3 regions of the Streptomyces sp. KPB2 genome follow, and region 3 is predicted to be linked to each of the others. Evidence: riboswitches for the same ligand, from Rfam matches in the RefSeq annotation. Region 3 holds a riboswitch; each other region holds the start of a gene.
The links. Region 3 has a riboswitch for cobalamin ahead of D1J63_RS08440 (energy-coupling factor ABC transporter permease). Riboswitches for the same ligand answer to the same signal wherever they lie in the genome.
Positions count from the first base shown of each region.

Region 1: linked by a shared signal. The riboswitch ahead of D1J63_RS28495 (cobalamin biosynthesis protein) and the one ahead of D1J63_RS08440 (energy-coupling factor ABC transporter permease) in region 3 are both predicted to bind cobalamin.
Region 2: linked by a shared signal. The riboswitch ahead of D1J63_RS01685 (ABC transporter substrate-binding protein) and the one ahead of D1J63_RS08440 (energy-coupling factor ABC transporter permease) in region 3 are both predicted to bind cobalamin.

Region 1 covers NZ_CP034353.1:6,323,375-6,330,536, reverse strand. Annotated here, with positions in the region: gene D1J63_RS28515 (alpha/beta fold hydrolase) at 1-922, opposite strand, end outside; gene D1J63_RS28510 (class II aldolase/adducin family protein) at 1,469-2,191, opposite strand; gene pitH (low-affinity phosphate transporter PitH) at 2,417-3,670, shown strand; gene D1J63_RS28500 (hypothetical protein) at 3,705-3,926, shown strand; cobalamin riboswitch at 4,075-4,220, shown strand; gene D1J63_RS28495 (cobalamin biosynthesis protein) at 4,326-5,315, shown strand; gene D1J63_RS28490 (cobyric acid synthase) at 5,312-6,820, shown strand; gene cobN (cobaltochelatase subunit CobN) at 6,817-7,162, shown strand, end outside.
Region 2 covers NZ_CP034353.1:380,835-387,996, reverse strand. Annotated here, with positions in the region: gene D1J63_RS01715 (DUF1996 domain-containing protein) at 1-5, shown strand, start outside; gene D1J63_RS01710 (lytic polysaccharide monooxygenase) at 225-911, shown strand; gene D1J63_RS01705 (TerD family protein) at 995-1,570, opposite strand; gene D1J63_RS01700 (BlaI/MecI/CopY family transcriptional regulator) at 1,665-2,093, shown strand; gene D1J63_RS01695 (M56 family metallopeptidase) at 2,100-3,032, shown strand; gene D1J63_RS01690 (fasciclin domain-containing protein) at 3,354-4,013, shown strand; cobalamin riboswitch at 4,074-4,260, shown strand; gene D1J63_RS01685 (ABC transporter substrate-binding protein) at 4,414-5,400, shown strand; gene D1J63_RS01680 (iron chelate uptake ABC transporter family permease subunit) at 5,457-6,461, shown strand; gene D1J63_RS01675 (ABC transporter ATP-binding protein) at 6,458-7,162, shown strand, end outside.
Region 3 covers NZ_CP034353.1:1,959,475-1,966,636, forward strand. Annotated here, with positions in the region: gene D1J63_RS08425 (chloride channel protein) at 1-364, shown strand, start outside; gene D1J63_RS08430 (potassium channel family protein) at 511-1,011, shown strand; gene D1J63_RS08435 (MerR family transcriptional regulator) at 1,093-1,686, shown strand; cobalamin riboswitch at 1,757-1,943, shown strand; gene D1J63_RS08440 (energy-coupling factor ABC transporter permease) at 1,973-2,671, shown strand; gene D1J63_RS08445 (energy-coupling factor ABC transporter substrate-binding protein) at 2,668-3,024, shown strand; gene cbiQ (cobalt ECF transporter T component CbiQ) at 3,025-3,774, shown strand; gene D1J63_RS08455 (ATP-binding cassette domain-containing protein) at 3,783-4,655, shown strand; gene D1J63_RS08460 (DUF2249 domain-containing protein) at 4,677-5,396, opposite strand; gene D1J63_RS08465 (helix-turn-helix domain-containing protein) at 5,539-6,219, shown strand; gene D1J63_RS08470 (hypothetical protein) at 6,299-6,730, shown strand; gene D1J63_RS08475 (MFS transporter) at 6,750-7,162, opposite strand, start outside.

The sequences.
Region 1 (7,162 bases), 4.4 Mb from region 3:
GGCCCGCCATGCCGGCGTCCCGGTCGGCGTGCAGACCGGCGCGGCCCTGCGCGGCCCGGACGGCGAGCGGCAGGAGCGCGCCGGGGACGCGGCGGGCGGCGGCCAGGGCGCGCAGGGTGGTCTCCCAGCTGAGGACCGGGGAGTCCAGGACGAGACCCGCGATGCGCTCGCGCACGCCGGAGAGCGCGGCGGTGCGCAGGGCCATGGTGGCGCCGGTGGACCAGCCGAGCAGGACGACCTGGCGGGCACCGTGGTCGAGGGCGTAGCGCACGGCCGCGTCCACGTCGCGCCACTCGGTCTCGCCGAAGTGGTGCAGCCCGTCGGGCGAGGGCGGCGCGCCGACGTCGCCGCGGTGGGCGAGGGCGAGGACCGCGACGTTCCTGCGGTGCAGGGGGGCGATCAGGTTCAGGGCGTGTTCGCGGGTGGCGGCCAGGCCGTGCACGGCGATGATCCAGGTCGGGCGGGCCCCGGGCACGAACCAGGCCGGGAGCGGACCGAGTTCCCCCGGCACCTCGACGTCGGTGTAGTCGATGCCGAGGGCCGTGCCCGGGTTCCCGACGTACAGGTTCGGGGTGAACCACGCCCGGTCGCCGGCCTCGAGGGTGCCGTGCGTGACGCCTTCGAGGCGGCGTACGACGGTGTCGGCGCCGTGTTCGGCGGTGCCGAGGACCGGGCCGACGACCGCGTGCGACCCGTCGCCGGCGAGTCCGTACCGGCCGGGGCGCAGCGCGGCCAGATCCCGGGTGAGGGTGATCTGGCCGGCGGCGGTGCCGTGCACGGTGAGCCGGGGCTCGGTGGGCAGGGGCCGGCCGGGGGGCGCCTTGAGCGCGGCGTCGCTGGCGAGCCGGCCGGCGGCGACGCTCGCCGCCCCGGTCGCCAGGGCTGCGGTGACGGCGGCTGCCGTTGCGGTGACAGTGCGCATGGGGCCAGTCTCCTGGGGGAGTCCTCGGGCGGCCAGTGGACGCGTGACAGTGGGTGACGAGGGTGCTCGTGTCCCGTAGCCGGTACCCCCTGAGCCGTCCACCCACGCATCACAGGGCGCGCCCGGGTCACCCGTCGCCACCGAAGGGCGACCCTGCTGCTCCGACGCGACGGCTGGGCGTTCGACTGCGGCACCCTCCGGGCACACTGCGCCCTCTCGCGCCCTGCGCGGCACCTCCCGGCCCGACGCGGCATCCTCCGGGGCCACCACGGCGTCCCCGGACCCGGCGCAGCGCCCTCCGGGCCCGACGCAGCACCTCCGGCCCGCGCGCGGCACCTCCGGGCCCGGCGGGGCACGTCCGGCCCCCGCGCGGCATCTTCCCGCCCGGCGTCTCGGCGCGCTGTGTGATGTCCGCTGTCCGGCCCGATGCGCCCGGCATGCGGCGCGGGTGCCTCGGCGTGTGGACGGATCGGTCCGGTGGCGAGTGGACTCGGGTCGTGCGGCGGGGCTGCCGGGCGGACGGGTGCGCCCGGACCGGCCCCGGTGTCAGCCTCGCTGGCCGTATCCCCGCAGGCGCTCCGCGACCTCCGCCAGTTGGGCCGGTGTCAGCAGGGACGGCGAGTGGCCCGGCACCGAGGAGGCCGTCAGCCACAGGCGGCACATCCACTCGAGCTGGGCGGTGCGGTCGTAGGCCTGGTCGAGCGAGGCGCCGTAGGTGATGGTGCCGTGGTTGCGGAGCAGGCAGCCGGTGCGGCCGGCGAGGGCGTCGAGCATGCCGCGGGCGAGTTCGTCGGTGCCGTAGGCCGCGTACGGGGCGACCCGGACGGGGCCGCCGAGCGCGGCGGTCATGTAGTGCACCGGCGGGAGTTCGGGCACGAGCAGCGAGACCGCCGTGGCGTGCACGGCGTGGGTGTGGACGACGGCCCGGGCGCCGGGGTCGGCGCGGTACACGGCCAGGTGCATGGGCAGTTCGCTGGTGGGGACCAGGGTGCCGAGCACCTGCCGTCCGTCCAGGTCGACGCCGGTCATGTCGTGCGCGGCCAGACGGTCGTACGACACACCCGACGGGGTGACCAGGACCGTGTCGCCGACGCGCACCGAGACGTTCCCGGAGGTGCCCACCACGAGCCCGTCGGCGACCGTCCGCCGGGCCGTCGCGACGAGTTCCGCCCAGGCCGCCTCCCGGGCCGGCTCCGCGGTCGGGTCCCCGGCCGTTTCCCGGGCCGGCTCAGCGGCCCCTTCCGCCCCTCCGGCCCGCGAATACGTCACAGTCACCGTCTCCTCCCGGGCCGTCCGCGGGCCCCTCGCGTGCCGTCGCCGAACGGCCTCCCGGTGATCCTGCCAGGGACGTCTCCGGAGAGCACCGGAGCGGGCACGCAGAGGGAGGCTCGGACACCGCTTCCGGTCACCGTGACGCCCTGCTCAGTTCATCTTCCGTTCACCCTGGTTACCTACGTTCGACGCGCCAACGACCTCGAACGATTGCCTGGGTAAATGGAAAGCTTCTCGCTGATCCTCGCGATTGTGGTGGTAACCGCACTCGCGTTTGATTTCACGAACGGTTTCCACGACACCGCGAACGCGATGGCAACGACCATTTCGACCGGTGCGCTCAAGCCCAAGGTGGCGGTGGCGATGTCCGCCGTCCTCAACCTTGTAGGCGCCTTCCTCTCCGTGGAGGTCGCCAACACGATCTCCAAGGGTCTCGTCGACGAGACCGGCATCCGTCCCGAGGTCATCTTCGCCGCACTGGTCGGCGCGATCCTCTGGAACCTGCTGACCTGGCTGGTCGGACTCCCGTCCAGCTCCTCGCACGCCCTGATGGGCGGCCTGATCGGTGCCGCCGTCGCCTCGGCCGGCATCGGCGCGGTCAACGGCGACGTGCTCGTCACCAAGGTGCTCCTCCCCGCGATCGCCGCCCCGATCGTGGCCGGCCTCGCGGCGTTGCTCGCGACCCGGATGACGTACTCGCTGGGCCGCAAGGCCGACGGCAGGGCCGCCGCGAAGGGCTACCGCGCCGGCCAGATCGCCTCCGCCGGCCTGGTCTCGCTGGCGCACGGCACCAACGACGCCCAGAAGACGATGGGCATCATCACCCTCGCCCTGATCGCCGGCGGCTCGCTCGCCCCCGACTCGGACCCGCCGGTGTGGGTCATCCTGTCCGCGGGCCTGGCCATCGCGCTCGGCACCTACCTGGGCGGCTGGCGCATCATCCGCACCATGGGCAAGGGCCTGACCGACCTCCAGCCGCAGCAGGGCTTCGCCGCCCAGACCAGCGCCGCGACGGTCATCCTGGCCTCCTCCCACCTCGGCTTCTCCCTCTCCACCACGCACTCGGTCTCCGGTGCGGTCATGGGCGCGGGTCTCGGCCGCAAGGGCGGCGTGGTCCGCTGGTCCACGGCCACCCGGATGTTCGTCGCCTGGGGCCTGACGCTGCCCGCCGCGGCCCTGGTCGCCGCGCTCGCCGAGTGGGTCTGCCGCGCCGGCGACTGGGGCACGGCCCTGGTCGCGGTCTTCCTGGTCGCCTCCAGCTTCGCGATCTGGCGGATCTCCCGCCGCGAGGTCGTCGACCACACCAACGTCGTCGACACCGGAGAGCCCGGGGCCGCCGAGCCGGCCGGTGTGGTCACCACGGCGATGGCCGCCGTGTCGCCGCCCCCGGCGGGCACCACCGAGGACCTGACGGCCACCGTCGCGGCCCCGGCCGCCACCCCCGACCCCAAGGCCCCCTCGGCCACCACCGTCTGAGCCCGCGTCCCGGGTACGAAGGAAGCGAACCTCCATGAGCATCGACTGGGCAGCCCTCGGCTCCGTCTTCGGCGTCAGCCTCGTGGTCACGGTGGCCCTGGTGGGCCTGTTCACCCTCGGCATCGTCGGCCTCTCCCGCCAGGAGCGGGCCGTCGCCCAGGGCGGCACCGCGACCCTCGCGGTCGCCGGCGCGTACGCCTGCTTCGCGGCCTGCACGGCGGCGGTGGCGTACGGGATCTATCTGATCGTCGCCTGAGCGTCGCCCGGCCGCGGGCGCACGCTGCGGGGCGGGGCGCGGAACGGACTCGAACCGTTCCGCGCCCCGCCTTTTCGCGTGCCGGCGCACACCGCGCCTGTGTGGGCCTTCGCACACTCCCCCGTCGCAGGTCAACGCCAGGTTGACGGGTGTTCGCGGACCGTGGTGGACTTCCTGGGCCATCTACGGCGGCAGGAGAGGAAGCCCGGTGCGAATCCGGCGCGGTCCCGCCACTGTGACCGGGGAACAGGAACCCCCGGGAGCCAGGAACTCTCACCGCCGGACTCTTCGAACCAGGGCGTGGACACCCTGAGTGAGGACATGACGCGATGCCCGGCTGCCGCCACCGCTCGACGCCCCGTACCAGGTGCCTCCCTGCCCGTGTGACCGGCTGAGCCCATGCGTGCCGGACGCGTCTTCGCGTACGGCGCCACCGCCGGCCTCCTCGGCGACCTCCTCCTCGGCGACCCGCGCCGCGGACACCCGGTCGCCGCGTTCGGCCGTGCCGCGGGCGCCGTGGAACAGGTGCTGTGGCGGGACCACCGGGGCCGGGGCGCCGTGCACACCGCCGTGTGTGCCGGTGGCGCCGCCGCCCTCGGGCTGGCCGCCTCCCGTGCCGTACGCCGCTCCCCCGCCGCCTCCGTCGCCCTGACCGCGGCGGCCACCTGGGCCGTGGTCGGCGGCACCTCGCTGGCCCGCGAGGCGAAGGCCGTCGGCCGTGCCCTGGAGGCCGGGGACGTCGAGGCGGCCCGGGCCCGGCTGCCGCACCTGTGCGGGCGGGACCCGCAGGCGCTGGACGCCGACGGAATCGCCCGGGCCGTCGTGGAGTCCGTCGCCGAGAACACCTCGGACGCGGTCGTGGGCGCCCTCGTGTGGGGTGCCGTCGCCGGAGTGCCGGGGCTGCTCGGCTTCCGCGCCGTCAACACGCTGGACGCGATGGTCGGCCACAAGTCGCCCCGGTACCGCCGCTACGGCTGGGCCTCGGCCCGCCTCGACGACCTCGCGGGCTGGCCGGGCGCCCGCCTGACCGCCGTACTGACCACCGTCGCCGGTGGCGACCCGCGGGGCGCCGTACGGGCCTGGCGCGCGGACGCCGCACGGCACCCGAGCCCCAACGCCGGGCCCGTGGAGGCCTCGTTCGCGGGCGCCCTCGGCGTGCGGCTCGGCGGGACGCTCTCCTACGGCGGGCGCATCGAGCACCGGCCCGTCCTCAACGGGGCGGCGGGCCGCGCCGTACGGGCGTCCGGCACCGGCGACATCGACCGTGCCGTACGCCTGTCCCGGCGCGTGGGCTGGCTGGCGCTGGGCGTGTGCGCGGGCGCGCGGCTGCTCGTGCGACAGGCCGCCTCCTCGAAGAACCGGGGCGTCACGAAGGGACGTACGTCATGAACGGTGGCCTGCTCGTCGCCGGCACCACCTCCGACGCCGGCAAGAGCGTCGTCACCGCCGGGATCTGCCGCTGGCTGGTGCGCCAGGGCGTGAAGGTGGCGCCCTTCAAGGCGCAGAACATGTCGCTCAACTCCTTCGTGACCCGCGAGGGCGCCGAGATCGGACGGGCCCAGGCGATGCAGGCCCAGGCCTGCCGGGTGGAGCCGACCGCGCACATGAACCCCGTGCTGCTCAAGCCCGGCGGGGAGCGCAGCAGCCAGGTCGTGCTGCTGGGCAGGCCCGTCGGCGAGATGAGCGCCCGCGGCTACCACGGTGGACGTCAGGAGCGGCTGCTCGGCACGGTGCTCGACTCGCTCGCCGAACTCCGCGCCTCCCACGACGCGGTGATCTGCGAGGGCGCGGGCAGCCCGGCCGAGATCAACCTGCGCCGCACCGACATCGTCAACATGGGGATCGCGCGGGGCGCCGGCCTCCCCGTCCTGGTCGTCGGCGACATCGACCGCGGCGGCGTCTTCGCCTCCTTCTTCGGCACGGTGGCGCTGCTGGCGCCCGAGGACCAGGCGCTGGTCGCCGGGTTCCTCGTGAACAAGTTCCGGGGCGACGTGTCGCTCCTGGAGCCCGGGCTGGAGATGCTGCACGGCCTCACCGGGCGGCGGACGTACGGCGTGCTGCCGTTCCGGCACGGGCTCGGCATCGACGAGGAGGACGGCCTGCGCGTCTCGCTGCGCGGCACGGTGCGGGAGTCGGCCGTCGCGCCGCCGGTCGGCGAGGACGTGCTGCGGATCGCCGTCTGCGCGGTCCCGCTGATGTCCAACTTCACGGACGTGGACGCGCTGGCCGCCGAACCGGGCGTGGTCGTGCGGTTCGTGGACCGGCCGGAGGAGCTGGCCGACGCCGACCTGGTGATCGTGCCGGGGACGCGCGGGACGGTGCGGGCACTTCAGTGGCTGCGGGAGCGGGGGCTCGCGGACGCGATCGCCCGGAGGGCCGCCGAGCAGCGGCCCGTGCTCGGGATCTGCGGCGGCTTCCAGCTCCTCGGCGAGCACATCGAGGACGACGTCGAGTCCCGCGCCGGGCACGTGGACGGGCTGGGGCTGCTGCCCGTCCGGGTGCGGTTCGACCGCGAGAAGACCCTCACCCGGCCGGTGGGCGAGGCCCTCGGCGAGCGCGTCGAGGGGTACGAGATCCACCACGGGGTCGCCGAAGTCGTAGCAGGTGAACCCTTCCTGGACGGCTGCCGGGTCGGCCAGACCTGGGGGACGCACTGGCACGGCTCGCTGGAGTCGGACGGCTTCCGGCGGGCGTTCCTGCGCGAGGTGGCCGCCGCCGCGGGCCGCCGCTTCGTGCCGGCCCCCGACACCTCGTTCGCCGCGCTGCGCGAGGAGCAGCTCGACCGGCTCGGCGACCTGATCGAACACCACGCGGACACCGACGCGCTGTGGCGGCTCATCGAGTCCGGCGCGCCGCAAGGACTGCCCTTCATTCCACCGGGAGCGCCCGCATGAGCACTGTGCTGTTGTTGTCGACCGCCGACACGGACCTGCTGGCGGCCCGCGCGTCGGACGCCGCCTACCGGATCGGCAACCCGACCCGGATCGACGTCCGCGAGGAGCTGCCGGACCTGGTCGATGGCGCGGACCTCGCCGTCGTCCGCCTGCTCGGTGGCAAGCGCGCCTGGGAGGACGGGCTGGCCGCGCTGAGGGCCGCCGGCCTCCCGACGGTCCTGCTCGGCGGCGAGAGCGTGCCGGACGCGGAGCTGATGGCCGAGTCGTCGGTTCCGGCCGGGGTGGTGGCTCAGGCGCTGCGCTACCTGGTCGAGGGCGGCCCCGACAACCTCACCCAGCTCG
Region 2 (7,162 bases), 1.6 Mb from region 3:
TGTGACGGCTGTTGCGGCGGCATGACTGAACGGGTGGGCGGGAGTGGCTTCCCCGCCCACCCGTCGGGTGGTGTCGAACACGCCACCGCGCCGCGAGAACTGGCTCATTCGGGGTGTTGCGAATCTCTTCACCCGGGCGGAGCCTGGTCTGCGACATCTTGGGAGCGCTCCCATAGGCGCCTGCGAGGTCAGTACTGTCCCCCCACGCGAAAGAAGGACACCCCGTGAGTTGTCATGATCGCATCAATCACAAGCCTGCTCGAAGGACCCGGCGCGCGACGACCCTCGCCCTCGGCACCCTGACCGCGGCCCTGCTCACCATGATCCCCTGGAGCGGCACCGCCGTCGCCCACGGCTCGGTCGTCGACCCGGCCTCCCGCAACTACGGCTGCTGGGAGCGCTGGGGCGACGACTTCCAGAACCCGGCCATGGCCGACGAGGACCCCATGTGCTGGCAGGCGTGGCAGGACAACCCCAACGCCATGTGGAACTGGAACGGCCTGTACCGCAACGGCTCGGCGGGGAACTTCGAGGCCGTGGTCCCCGACGGCCAGCTCTGCAGCGGCGGCCGGACCGAGAGCGGGCGCTACAACTCCCTCGACGCGGTGGGCCCCTGGCAGACCACGGACGTCGCCGACGACTTCACCGTCAAGCTCTACGACCAGGCCAGCCACGGCGCCGACTACTTCCTGGTCTACGTCACCAAGCAGGGCTTCGACCCCGCCACCCAGGCCCTGACCTGGGACAGCCTCCAGCAGGTCGCCCGGACGGGCAGCTACGCGCCGAGCCAGAACTACGAGATCCCGGTGAGCACCTCGGGGTTGAGCGGCCGGCACGTCGTCTACACGATCTGGCAGGCCTCGCACATGGACCAGACGTACTTCCTGTGCAGCGACGTCGACTTCGGCTGACCCGGGCCACCCCGTCCCCCCACCCCCGCCGGGCGCGCCGCGCCCGGCGGGGACACCCGTCGTACCGCCGGCCGGGTGCCGGATCAGACGTTGACGCCGAAGTCGGCGGCGATGCCCGCGAGGCCCGAGGCGTAGCCCTGCCCCACCGCCCGGAACTTCCACTCGGCGCCGTGCCGGTACAGCTCGCCGAAGACCATCGCGGTCTCGGTCGAGGCGTCCTCGGACAGGTCGTAGCGGGCGAGTTCCTGGTTGTTCGCCTGGTTGACGACGCGGATGAAGGCGTTGCGGACCTGGCCGAAGCTCTGGCCGCGGTTCTCCGCGTCGTGGATGGAGACCGGGAAGACGATCCGGTCCACCTCGGCCGGGACACCGGCCAGGTTCACCTTGACCGCCTCGTCGTCGCCCTCGCCCTCGCCGGTGAGGTTGTCGCCGGTGTGCTCGACCGAGCCGTCGGGGCTGGTGAGGTTGTTGTAGAAGACGAAGTGCCGGTCCGAGAGCACCTTGCCCGACGCGTCCAGGAGCAGCGCGGAGGCGTCGAGGTCGTAGTCGGTGCCGGTCGTGGTGCGCACGTCCCAGCCCAGCCCGACCAGTACGGCGGTCAGACCGGGCGCCTCCTTGCTGAGCGAGACGTTGCCGCCCTTGGCCAGGGAAACTCCCACTGTGTTCTCCTTCGTCACGTTCGCTGCGTTCGTGTTCCTCATGGGTGCTGCCTGCCGTAAATCTACAACACTGTAGAAGTAGGGCTTCTATACGATGTCGCTCCGGAAGACGATCGGCGGCGGAAGGAGGCGGGCCGTGCGGGATGACCGGCGTCCGCGGCGACGGGGGCAGGGTGAGCTGGAGGCACTGGTGCTGTCCGCGCTGCGCGAGGCGGACGGGCCCGCGACGGCCGGCTGGGTGCAGGAACGCCTCGGCGGCGACCTCGCCTACACCACCGTGATCACGATCCTGACCCGGCTCCTGGAGAAGGGGGCCGTCAGCCGTGAGCGCGCGGGCCGGTCCTTCGCCTGGACGCCCGCCTCGGACCAGGCGGGACTCGCCGCGCGCAAGATGCGCAAGGTCCTGGACGCCGAGAGCGACCGCGAAGCGGTGCTGGCCAGCTTCGTCACGGGTCTCGACCCGGACGACGAGCGGCTGCTGCGCGCACTGCTCGGGCACGCGCGCGCCGCGGAGGACGGCTGACACCGCATGGGCGTCTTCGTCTTCCTGCCCCTGGTCCTGCCGCTGACGGCGTGGCCGATCGCCAGGCTGGCCGAGCAGCACCTGCACCCGCGCACCGCGACCAGGCTGCTCACCGCCGTCGCCGCCGTGATGGCCCTGTGCAGCACCGTGTGCCTGGCCCTGGTGATGGTCGTCGGCACCGCCCAGCTGCCGGGCAACCCGCTGCCCGACGCCTGGTCGGACCCCGAGGTGCGGGCGGCGGTGCCCTACGACGAGGTCGTCGGCAAGGCCGCGATTCCCGCGCTCTGCGCCGTGGTCGCGGCCTCGGCGCGAACCCTGTGGCGACACGGCAGGGTGCGCCGCCGCGCCCACCGCGCGCTGGCCGGGCTGCCCGGCACCGGGGTGGCCGTACTGCCGGACGAGGTGCCCTACGCCTACGCGCTGCCCGGCGGACGGCGGGACCGCGTGGTGGTGAGCACGGCGCTGCTCGACTGCCTCGAAGCGGGGGAGCGGCGCGCGCTGTTCGCCCACGAACGCGCCCATCTCGCCGCCCGGCACCACCGCTACCTCCTCGCCGTCCGGCTCGCCGCGCTGGCCAACCCGTTCCTGCGCCCCCTGCGCACGGCCGTCTCCTACACGGCGGAGCGGTGGGCGGACGAGGCGGCCGCCCGGGCGGTCGGTGACCGCCGCGCCGTGGCGACCGCGATCGGCAAGGCGGCCCTCGTCTCGCGCGGCACCCCCGTCGCCACCCTCGCCGGTCTCGCGGCGCCCGGCCCGGTGCCCCGCCGGGTGGCCGCCCTGCTGCGGCCCGCTCCCGCCGTGCGCACCTGGCCCCCGGTGTTCACGTCGGTGGGCCTGGCGGCGTGGGCCGCGGCCGCCGGAACCGCCGTCTCGGCGATGTCGTCCGCGAACGCCGCCGTCACCATGTTCCTCATCCTGCGGGCCGCGACGCCGTTCTGAGTACCCCTCACTCCCTGACGGGCGATGGTGGAACGCCGCAGGTCACAGAGGTGTCGGCCAACTTTCCTCACTCGATCGGGTGAGCGGGCAATCCGGGCCGGGAGCTGCTCCGGATTCCCCGTGTGAGGGAAGAACCGAGACCACGCCGACAGCGGACCGGCGACTGACCCCGTAACCCGGGTCGGCCGGCCACCACGTGAACGGCACCGCGTACTCGGCGGCCCGTCGCACACCACCCCCGTTCCGCACCCGACTTCAGCTCCGCACCACGACTTCGCGCCAACGCAGCCTTTGTGCTGCCCGTTTTCAGGGAGATCCGCCATGAACGCCCGTATCCGCCGCTCCGCAGTCGCCGTCGTCGCGGCCGCCGTACTGCCGCTGTCCCTGGCCGCCTGTTCCGACGACGGCGACAGCGGTTCCTCGGACTCCGCGCAGGCCGCCTCCTCGGCGCCCGCGGCGACCGACGACCAGTCGGCCGACACCTCCGGCGGCACGGCGGACTCCGACGAGCCCTTCGGTCCGGCCTGCTCCACGGTGCCGAAGGAGGGTGCCGGTTCGTTCGACGGCATGGCCAAGGACCCGGTCGCCACGGCCGCCTCGAACAACCCGGCCCTGTCCACGCTGGTGTCCGCGGTGAAGAAGGCCGGTCTGGTCGACACCCTCAACAACGCCGAGAACATCACGGTGTTCGCGCCCACCAACGACGCCTTCGCCAAGATCCCGAAGGCCGACCTGGACAAGGTCCTCAACGACAAGGAGATGCTCACCGACATCCTGACCTACCACGTCGTCGGCCAGAAGCTCGCGCCCGAGGACCTGGAGAACGGCTCCTTCGAGACGCTGCAGAAGTCCAAGCTGACCACCTCGGGCTCGGACGAGGCCTACAAGGTCAACGACTCCGCCAAGGTCGTCTGCGGCAACGTGAAGACCGCCAACGCCAACGTGTACATCATCGACACCGTCCTCATGCCCAAGAGCTGACCCACGGCCCCGGGGAGCGGGTCGGGCAGTGGCCCGCCCCCCGGCGCCGCGGTGGCGCTGTGGTAGCTTGCGCAAGCCAGTCGAACCCACCTGGTGGGTCAGGGAATCCGGTGCGAATCCGGAACTGACGCGCAGCGGTGAGGGGGACGGGCGGGACACGGGCCACTGGGCGGCGTACGCCGTCCGGGAAGGCGTTCCGTCCGGTCGAACCCGAGTCCGAAGACCTGCTGGCACCCGTGCCGCGTGCGGCGCGGGCCGCACCGTACGGACGGGCTTCGCGCATGAGCCCTCGACGCCAGAGGATCCTTCCTTGCCCGCAGCACGCACCGTCGGCCCCCGGCGCCTTCTCCCTTCCCGCCGCGCCCCGCGCGGTCCCGTACTGCTCCTGGCCGGCGCCCTGCTGGCCTCCGGCTGCGGTTCCGGCGCGGCCGGCGACGACCCGATCGCCCGGGCCGACGCGGCCGGTTATCCACGCACCGTCCACGACTGCGGCCACGACGTCCGGGTCGACGCGCCGCCGCGCCGGGCCGTCTCCCTCAACCAGGGCACCACGGAGATCCTGCTCTCGCTCGGCCTCGCCGACCGCATGGCGGGCACCGCCACCTGGACCGACCCGGTCATGAAGGGCCTGGAGAAGGCGAACGCCGGCGTCCCCCGGCTGGCCGACGACATGCCGTCCTTCGAGACGGTCCTGGACGCCGAACCCGACTTCGTCGCCGCCTCCTTCGCCTCCACGCTCGGCACCGGCGGCGTGGCCACCCGCGAACAGTTCGCGGAACTCGGCGTACCGGCCTACCTGTCCCCGTCCGACTGCGCGGGCAAGGACAACAGCGGCGACGGCGACGGCGTCCGGTCCGAGGCCCTGACCATGGACACCGTCTACGGCGAAGTCCGCGACCTGGCACGCCTCTTCGACGTCGAGCAGCGCGGCGAGCAGCTCGTCGCCGAGCTCAAATCCAGGGTGGCCAGGGCGACATCCGGCATCGACGCCTCCGGTGTCACCCTCATGTACTGGTTCGCCAACTCCACCTCGCCCTACCTCGCGGGCTGTTGCGGCGCCCCCGGCGTCATCACCCGCGCGGTCGGTGCGAGGAACGCCATGGACGACACCCACGAGGAGTGGCCGCAGGCCGGCTGGGAGACCGTCGCCGACCGGGACCCCGACGTCCTGGTCCTCGGCGACCTCACCCGCAGGTCACAGACGGCCGAGACGGCCGCGAAGAAGATCGAGTTCCTGGAGTCCGACCCCGTGACCAGGAACATGACCGCCGTCCGCGAGAAACGCTACGTGCTGCTCAGCGGGCAGGCCATGAACCCCACCATCCGTACCGTCGAGGGTGTGGAGCAGGTGGCGGCGGCACTGCGCGAGTTCGGGCTCGCCAAGTGACGTCCGCGAGCCGGGCCGACTCCGTCCCCGGCACGGGCGCACCCCGCCGTGCCCCTCTGACGTGGGCGGCGGCCGGGATCGTCGCCCTGTGCGCCTCCGTGGCCGTCGCCGTCACCATCGGCCCGGCGGACATCGGCGTCGCCGACGTGTGGTCCGTGATCGCCGCCCACCTCGGCGCCGGCACCACCGCCGGGGACGTGTCGCCGATCCGCGACGGCATCGTCTGGGACCTGCGGCTGCCCCGCACCCTCCTCGCGGCGGTGTGCGGCGCCGGACTCGCCGTGTGCGGGGCCGTGCTCCAGTCCCTGCTGCGCAACCCGCTCGCCGACCCCTTCGTCCTCGGCGTCTCCTCCGGCGCCTCGACCGGCGCCGTCCTGGTCGTCGTGCTCGGCGTGGGCGGCGGCGCGCTGTCCGTCCCCGGCGGGGCGTTCATCGGCGCGGTCTGTTCCTTCGCGCTGGTGATGCTGCTCAGCCACGGCCTCGGCGGCACCACGGACCGGGTGGTCCTCGCAGGCGTGGCGGCGATGCAGCTGTTCTCCGCGCTCACCTCCTTCGTGGTCATGACCGCCGCCGACGCCGAGACCACCCGCGGCGTGCTGTTCTGGCTGCTCGGCTCGCTCGGCGGCGCGGGCTGGAGCGACGTGTGGACCACCGCCGCGGTCCTGGTACTGGTCCTCGCCGTGTGCCTCGGGTACGCCAGGACCCTGGACGCCTTCGCCTTCGGCCAGGACGCGGCGGCCGCACTCGGCGTCCACGTGGCCCGCACCCGGCTGGTGCTGCTGTGCGCCACCGCCCTGCTCACCGCCGCCCTGGTCGCGTCGGCCGGCGCCATCGGCTTCGTCGGGCTGGTGCTGCCGCACGCGGTGCGGGCACTCACCGGCCCCGGACACGCCCGGCTGCTGCCGGTCTGCGCGCTCGCCGGCGCCGTGTTCCTGGTGTGGGTCGACACCCTGGCCCGTACCGTCCTCGAACCCCAGGAGGTCCCGGTGGGCGTGGTGACCTCGCTGATCGGTGTGCCGGCCTTCGTGCTCGTGCTGTACCGCACCAGGAGGGCACGGTGACCCTGAACGCCGAGCGGGTCTCCCGCACCGCCGGTGGCCGGCTGATCCTGGACGGCGTCGACCTGAGCCCGCGCACCGGCGCCATGACGGGACTGCTCGGGCCCAACGGCTCCGGCAAGTCCACCCTGTTGCGGCTGCTCGCCGGCGTTCTCTCCCCGACCTCCGGCCTCGTCACCCTCGACGGACGCCCCCTGGACCGGGTGGGCCGCAAGGACGTCGCCCGGCGCGTCGCCGTGGTGGAGCAGCAGACGGACACCCAGGTGGAACTGACGGTCCGGGACGTCGTCCGGCTCGGCCGCATCCCGCACCGCCGCGCCTGGACACCGGCGTCGGCGGCGGACGAGGACGCGGTGACCGACGCCCTGGACCGCACCGGTCTGACGGGTCGGGCGGACCGCCTCTGGCACACCCTCTCCGGCGGCGAACGCCAGCGCGTCCAGATCGCCCGTGCCCTGGCCCAGCAGCCGCGCGAACTCCTGCTCGACGAACCGACCAACCACCTGGACATCCAGCACCAGCTGGACGTGCTGGCCCTCGTCGCCGCCCTGCCCGTCACCAGCGTGGTCGCCCTGCACGACCTCAACCTCGCCGCGACGTACTGCGACCACCTCGTCGTCCTCTCGGAGGGACGGGTCGTGACCTGCGGCGAACCGGCGGAGGTCCTGACGGCGGACCTGGTCGCGAAGGTCTACCGCGTCGAC
Region 3 (7,162 bases):
GCTGGTCGCGTGCAAGGGGCTGGCCTGGGGCATCGCGCTGGGCGCCCTGCGCGGCGGCCCGATCTTCCCGTCCGTGCTGCTGGGCGCGGCGGCCGCCCTGGCCTGTTCCGGACTGCCCGGCTTCGGCGCGACCCCGGCCCTCGCCCTCGGCATCTCCGCCGCGGCGGCCGCGGTGACGGGGCTGCCGCTGGCCAGCGCGGTCCTGGCGGCGCTGCTGATGGGGCGGGACGCCCACGACCAGATGCCGCTGATCGTCATGGCCTCGGTCGTCGCCTTCGTCGTCGCCCAGCTGGTGCGCCGGGACGGGCCGGGGGCGGGCAGGACGCCGGGCGGAGCGCCGACGACGGGAGCGGCGGAACGGTGACCGGCGCGACGGGCCCCGAAGACCCCGACCCCACGGACCCCGCGGACCGGAAGGACCCCGCGGACCGGAGGGACCCCACGGCCCCGGCGGCCCCCGCGGACGGAACGGCCGGCCGGGGCGCCCACCGCCGTACCGGCTGGGACGCCGTGAGGCCCTGGCTCGTGCGGGTCGGGATCGCGGCCGCCGTGGTCGTCGCCTACTTCCTGCTCCCCCTCGACCACCTGGGCCCGCAGCGCCCCGTGCTGAGCTGGGTGCTGTTCGCCGTCCTGCTGACCGTCGTGGCCGTGCTGCTGCTCCGGCAGATCCGGCACGTGCTCCTCAACCGTCCGGACAGCCGGCCCGGCGTGGTCATCTCCCTGCTGATCGTCCTGTCCGTGCACGTCTTCTCGGCCTCGTACTACGCCCTGGCCAAGTCGCCGGGCGAGTTCAGCGGGCTGCACACCAAGATCGACGCCCTGTACTTCACCGTGGTGACGCTGGCCACCGTCGGGTACGGCGACATCACGCCGCGGGGCCAGGCCGCGCGGGTCGTGACCGTCCTTCAGATCACGTACAGCTTCGTCTTCCTCACGGCCGCCGCGACCGCGCTGACCACCCGGATGCGGGACATGGTGGTCCGACGGCCCGAGCGGGGCCGCTCGCGCTGAGGCGGGCCTTGAAGCTGCCGCCGCGTCACCCCCTAGCCTCGGCCTCGGCCGCACCCGCAGGGAGGAGCCCGGAGGAACCCCATGACACAGACGACCGGCGCCACCCGGCGCATCGGCGAACTCGCACGGGAGACCGGGCTGAGTATCCGCGCCCTGCGCTACTACGACCGGCTCGGGCTGCTCACCCCGTCCGCCCGCAGTGAGGGCGGCCACCGCTGCTACGACGCCGACGACGTCCGGCGCCTGCACCGGGTCCTGGCGCTGCGCAGCTTCGGGCTCCCCCTGGCGCAGATCCGCGCGGTGCTGGACGCCGAGCCGGACCACGATCCGACGGAACTGATCCGGCGCCAGCTCGACGTCGTCGAGGAGCGGCTGCGGCAGACCGCCGGGCTGCGGCTGAGGCTGCTCGGCGCGCTGAGCGCGCTGGACGCCGCCGCCGACGGCTCGACCGAGGCCTATCTGGACGTGATCGAGGAGATGACCGCCGTGGAACGCCCCCTGACGCCGGAAGAGGTCGCCCGCCTGGGCGAGGCGCGCCGCCGCTGGGCCGAGTCGCTCGGCGAGGAGGAGGTGCGTGCCCTGCACCACAGGCGCGCGGAGATCTTCGCCACGATGGGCGAGGACGAGAGGCGGCTGATGTCCGAGCGGCGGGGCCGGGCGTTTCCGCAGCCCTGAGGCCTGTGGGGCGTATCGGCGGGGTGTCCGTCCGGCCCGAGGCCCGCTTGTGCCCACCCCCGTGGGAGCACTACTGTCGCCACGCCTTGGTGAACGGGAAATCCGGTGTGATGCCGGTGCGGCCCTCGCCACTGTGAATCGGGAAGTCCGGCTCCGGCCCTCGCGGGCAGCCACTGGATCGCTTGCGATCCGGGAAGGCGGAGCACGGGCGGTGGTACCCGTAAGCCAGGAGACCGGCCAAGGCGCGTCGTCCATCCACGAGGTGCTGGAGAGGGTCTGCTGAGCCATGCACATAGCCGAGGGCTTTCTGCCACCGGCGCACGCGATCGCCTGGGGTGTCGCGTCCGCGCCGTTCGTCGTCCACGGAGTCCGGTCACTCACCCGTGAGGTCAGGGAGCACCCGGAGAGCACGCTGCTCCTCGGCGCCTCCGGAGCCTTCACGTTCGTCCTGTCGGCCCTGAAACTGCCGTCCGTCACCGGGAGTTGCTCGCACCCAACCGGCACCGGTCTGGGCGCGATCCTGTTCCGGCCGCCGATCATGGCGGTCCTGGGCACCATCACCCTGCTCTTCCAGGCACTGCTGCTCGCCCACGGCGGGCTGACCACGCTCGGCGCCAACGTCTTCTCGATGGCGATCGTCGGCCCCTGGGCCGGGTACGGCGTCTACCGGCTGCTGCGCCGCTGGGACGTGCCGCTGATGGTCACCGTGTTCTTCGGCGCGTTCGTCGCCGACCTGTCCACGTACTGCGTGACCAGCGTGCAGCTGGCGCTGGCCTTCCCCGACCCGAGCAGCGGGTTCCTGGGCGCGCTCGGCAAGTTCGGGTCCATCTTCGCCGTCACGCAGATCCCGTTGGCGGTGAGCGAGGGCCTGCTCACGGTGATCGTGATGCGGCTGCTCGTGCAGTCCAGCAAGGGCGAACTGACCCGGCTGGGCGTGCTGCTGACCCGGTCCGGCGAGCGGAAGCGGGAGGCGGTGGCCCGATGAGCCGCAACGCGAAGATCAACACCCTACTGCTGCTCGCCGTGGCCGCGCTGGCGGTGCTGCCGCTGGTGCTGGGGCTGGGCGACCACAAGGAGGAGCCGTTCGCCGGGGCCGACGCGGAGGCGGAGACGGCCATCACGGAGATCGAGCCGGACTACGAGCCGTGGTTCTCCCCGCTGTACGAACCGCCGTCCGGGGAGGTCGAGTCGGCGCTGTTCGCGCTGCAGGCCGCGCTCGGCGCGGGCGTGCTGGCGTACTACTTCGGGCTGCGCCGGGGCCGGCGGCAGGGCGAGCAGCGGGCGATGGCGGCCGCCGAGGCCACGTCGGTGTCGCGGGACACCCCCGAAGGGGACTGAGTGCTGCCGATCGACGCGGCGGCGCACGGCAGTCGCTGGCGCCGCCGCCATCCCGTGGACAAGGCCGTGCTCGGTCTCGGCCTGACCGTGCTGGCGATCTCGTTGCCGCCCTGGCCGGGTGCCGCGCTGGTGCTGGTGGCGGCGCTGACGGTGCTGCTGGGCCCGGCGGGTGTGCCGGGGCGCCGGCTGTGGCGGGCGTACCGGGTGCCGCTGGGCTTCTGCGTGACGGGTGCGCTGCCGCTCCTCGTGCAGGTCGGGGGCCCGGACGGGTTCCTGACGACGGCCGACGGCGGTGCGGTGCGCGCGGGCGAGCTGCTGCTGCGCACCTCGGCGGCCTCGCTGGGGGTGCTGCTGTTCGCGTTCACCACGCCGATGTCCGACCTGCTGCCGAGGCTGGTGCGGGCCGGCGTGCCGGCGCCGGTCGTGGACGTGGCGCTGGTGACGTACCGGATGAGTTTCCTGCTGCTGGACTCCGTGCGCCGGATCAGGGAGGCACAGGCGGCCCGGCTCGGACACACCACCCGGGCCGCGACCTGGCGTTCGCTCGGCGGGCTGGGCGCCACCGCGTTCGTGCGGGCCTTCGACCGGGCGGCGCGGCTCCAGTCGGGGCTCGCCGGGCGCGGTTACGACGGCACCCTGCGCGTGCTGGTGCCCGAGGCGCGGGTCTCGGTGCCGTTCACGGCGGCGAGCGTCGCGCTGCTGGCGGCGCTGGCCTGCCTCACCCTCGTACTGGAAGGACCCCTGTCGTGAACGAACCGGTGCGGTCACCGGAACCGGAACCGGACTCCGCCCCCGCCGCCGCTCCCGCCCCTGCCTTGGTCGCCCTGCGGGGCGCGTCCTTCGCGTACGAGGAGGGCCCGGACGTGCTGACGGGGCTGGACTTCGCGGTGCGGGAGGGACGGGCGCTGGCGCTGCTCGGCCGCAACGGCAGTGGCAAGACCACGCTGATGCGGCTGCTCAGCGGCGGACTCAGGCCGCGTGCGGGGACGTTGACGGTCGGCGGGGAGCCGGTGACGTACGACCGCAAGGGGCTGACCCGGTTGCGGACCACGGTGCAGTTGGTGGTGCAGGACCCGGACGACCAGCTCTTCGCGGCCTCGGTCGCCCAGGACGTGTCCTTCGGGCCGCTGAACCTCGGTCTGCCCGACGCGGAGGTCCGCTCCCGGGTGGCGGAGGCGCTCGCCGCGCTGGACGTCGCGGGGCTGGCCGACCGGCCCACGCACCTGCTGTCGTACGGGCAGCGCAAGCGGACCGCGATCGCCGGAGCCGTCGCGATGCGGCCCCGGGTGCTGATCCTCGACGAGCCGACCGCGGGGCTCGACCCGGACGGACAGGAGCGGCTGCTGGCCACCCTGGACGGGCTGCGCGCGGGCGGCACCACCGTGGTGATGGCCACGCACGACGTCGACCTCGCCCTGCGCTGGTCGGACGACGCCGCCCTGCTCACCCCGGACGGGGTGCGCACCGGCCCGACCGCCGCGACGCTGGCCCGCACCGATCTGCTGCGCCAGGCCGGGCTGCGGTTGCCGTGGGGCGTCGCGGCGGCCGGACTGCTGCGGGCGCGGGGGCTGTTGCCCGACTCGGCGACCGGTCCGCGCACGGCGGAGGAGCTGGCGGCGCTGGCCGAGTGACCGGAGCGCGGAGGCCCGGGGTCAGCCCTCGGCGGCGGCCCTGCCGATGCGCACCCGCCAGACGTCGGGGCCGGATTCGACGTAGTCCCAGGTGTGGGTGCCCGGGTGGGTGGCCTCGAACTCGCGGCGCAGCGGCTTGGGATCGTGGTTGTTGACCAGGACGAAGCCCTCTCCCGGGGCGAGGCGGGCGTACCGGGCGAAGATCCGCGGATGCCGCTGCCCGTGGGGGATCTCGCGGACGTCGACGACCGACGGGGTCTCCAGCCGGCCCCCTTCGAGCAGGGTGGTCAGATCCGCGACGAGACCGGGCAGGTCGGCACCGGGCAGGTCGGCGAGCGCCGGCAGCAGGACCGTCTCCTCGGTCGTCAGGTGGACGTCCAGGATCGCCTCGACCGCACGTGCGCCCGCCGCGACCGACGCGGCGTCCCCGTCACCGGCGAGCCCGTCGATGCGCCGGTCGAGGGCCCCGGCGGTGGTGCGCAGGGCGCGGACCAGGAGGCGGGTTCCGGCCGCGCCGGAGGCGGCCGCGTAGAGCGTCTGCTCGGTGGCGGCCAGGTGGCGGCGCAGCTCGCCGGTGCAGAACTCCACCGGTCCGCGCTGCCCGCCGTCCTGCGGGGTGCCCCGCACGGCGGTCGCGAGGCCGGCCCGCAGCCGGTCGTGCGCGTCGCGGACGGCGGCCCGCGCCCGGACGACCGGGTCGTCCGACGTGCCCTCGATGTAGACCTCCGACGACGATGTCACGACGGGTGCTCCTCTCGGCCTGCCCTCCCACCCCGCACCGCGGGGTGGCTCACTGGCCCGCAATTATTACATGTACCCTTTGGAGAAATTCGGGATCCCGCCTCATCGACCCGTTGACGCCACCGGCCCGGGAGGAGCGACCATGCCGTCGGACGAGGGAACGGAGCGCCTCTCCCCGCGCCGCCGGGCGGTGCTCGACGCCCTGCGCGGCGCCGACGGCCCCCGGGGTGTCGCCGAGGTCGCCGAGTCGCTCGACGTGCACCCCAACACCGTGCGCTTCCACCTCGACGCCCTCATGGCGCAGGGGCACGTCGAACGGACGGTGGAGCGGCCGTCGGGCCGGGGACGACCGCGTACGGTCTACGTCGCGCACCGCGGCATGGACCGCGGCGGGGAGCGGCGCTACGGGCTGCTGGCCCGGATGCTGCTGAGCCGGCTGGCCGCCGACGGGGACGGGGCGGAGGCCGCGGCCGTCGACACGGGCCGCGACTGGGGGAAGCACCTGGTCGAGCAGGAGCCGGCCGCGCGGCGGCCGACGGCCGCGGAGGCGACCGCCCGGCTGACCGCCATGCTCGCCGATCTCGGCTTCGATCCCCGGCCGGCCGGGGGCGACGGCCCCGGCCCGCCCGACCGGGTGTGGCTGCGGCACTGCCCCTTCCTCGAACTCGCCGAGGAACACGGCTCGATCGTCTGCCCGTTGCACCTCGGCCTGATGCAGGGCGCCCTGGCCGAGCTGCGGGCCCCCGTGTCGGCCGTCCGGCTGGAGCCGTTCGCCGAGCCCGACGCCTGCCTGGCGCACCTGTCGGCCACCGGGGCCGCGTAGGCACCGGCGGCTCTCCCACCCCTTCCACTCACCGCAAGCAGCACCGCACCCGGCAGGTCCGGAGAAAGACGGGACGACGATGGACTCGACCTCGGCAGCCGTGGCAGGCGCCGGCACCTTCCTGTGGCTCGGCATGGTGCTGGCGATCTCCTTCCTGGAGGCACCGCTGAAGTTCCGGGCTCCCGGGGTGACGATCCCGATCGGGCTCGGCATCGGCCGGCGGGTCTTCCGTGCCCTGAACCTGGCCGAGGCCGCCCTCGCCGTCGTCGTCATCGCGGCGGTCGCCACCGGCTCCCCGTCCGCGGGCGTCGTGACGCCCACCGCCGTCGCCGCCGCGGTCCTGTTGATACAACTCGGCGTCGTACGCCCGCGGCTGAACCGCCGCTCCGACGCGGTGCTCGCGGGTGAGGACCCCGCGGAGCACCGCTCACGCGCCCATCTGTACTACGTCGCCCTGGAGATCGTGAAGGTCGTCGCCCTGTTCTGGCTGGGCTGCGCCGCCCTGGCCTGACGCCCTCGCCCGGCGGTGCTCACCCGCGCCGTGCGGGCTCCGGACGGGAGGCGGTCCCGGCGTCCCGCGTGTCCGCCGCCCCGCCCTCGGGGCCGCCGCGCCGGTGGCCGGGCAGGACGGCGAGGACGATGGCCGTCCCGGCGGCCATGATGATGCCGCCGACCAGGCTGGTCGTCGAGACGCCGTGAGCGAAGGCCTTGTGCACGGCGTCGGCGAGGGCGTGCGCCTGCTCGGGTCCGGCGGCCGGGTTGGTGGCCAGGCGCTCGGCGACGGCCAGTCCCCCGCCCACCGAGTCCTGGGCGGTGTCGAGGGCGGCGGCCGGGAGCCGGTCACCCACCAGGCCGGACAGCTCGTCCCGGTAGGAGGTGCCGAGCAGCGAGCCCAGGACGGCGATGCCCAGCGAGCCGCCGAGCTCCAGCGCGGTGTCGTTGG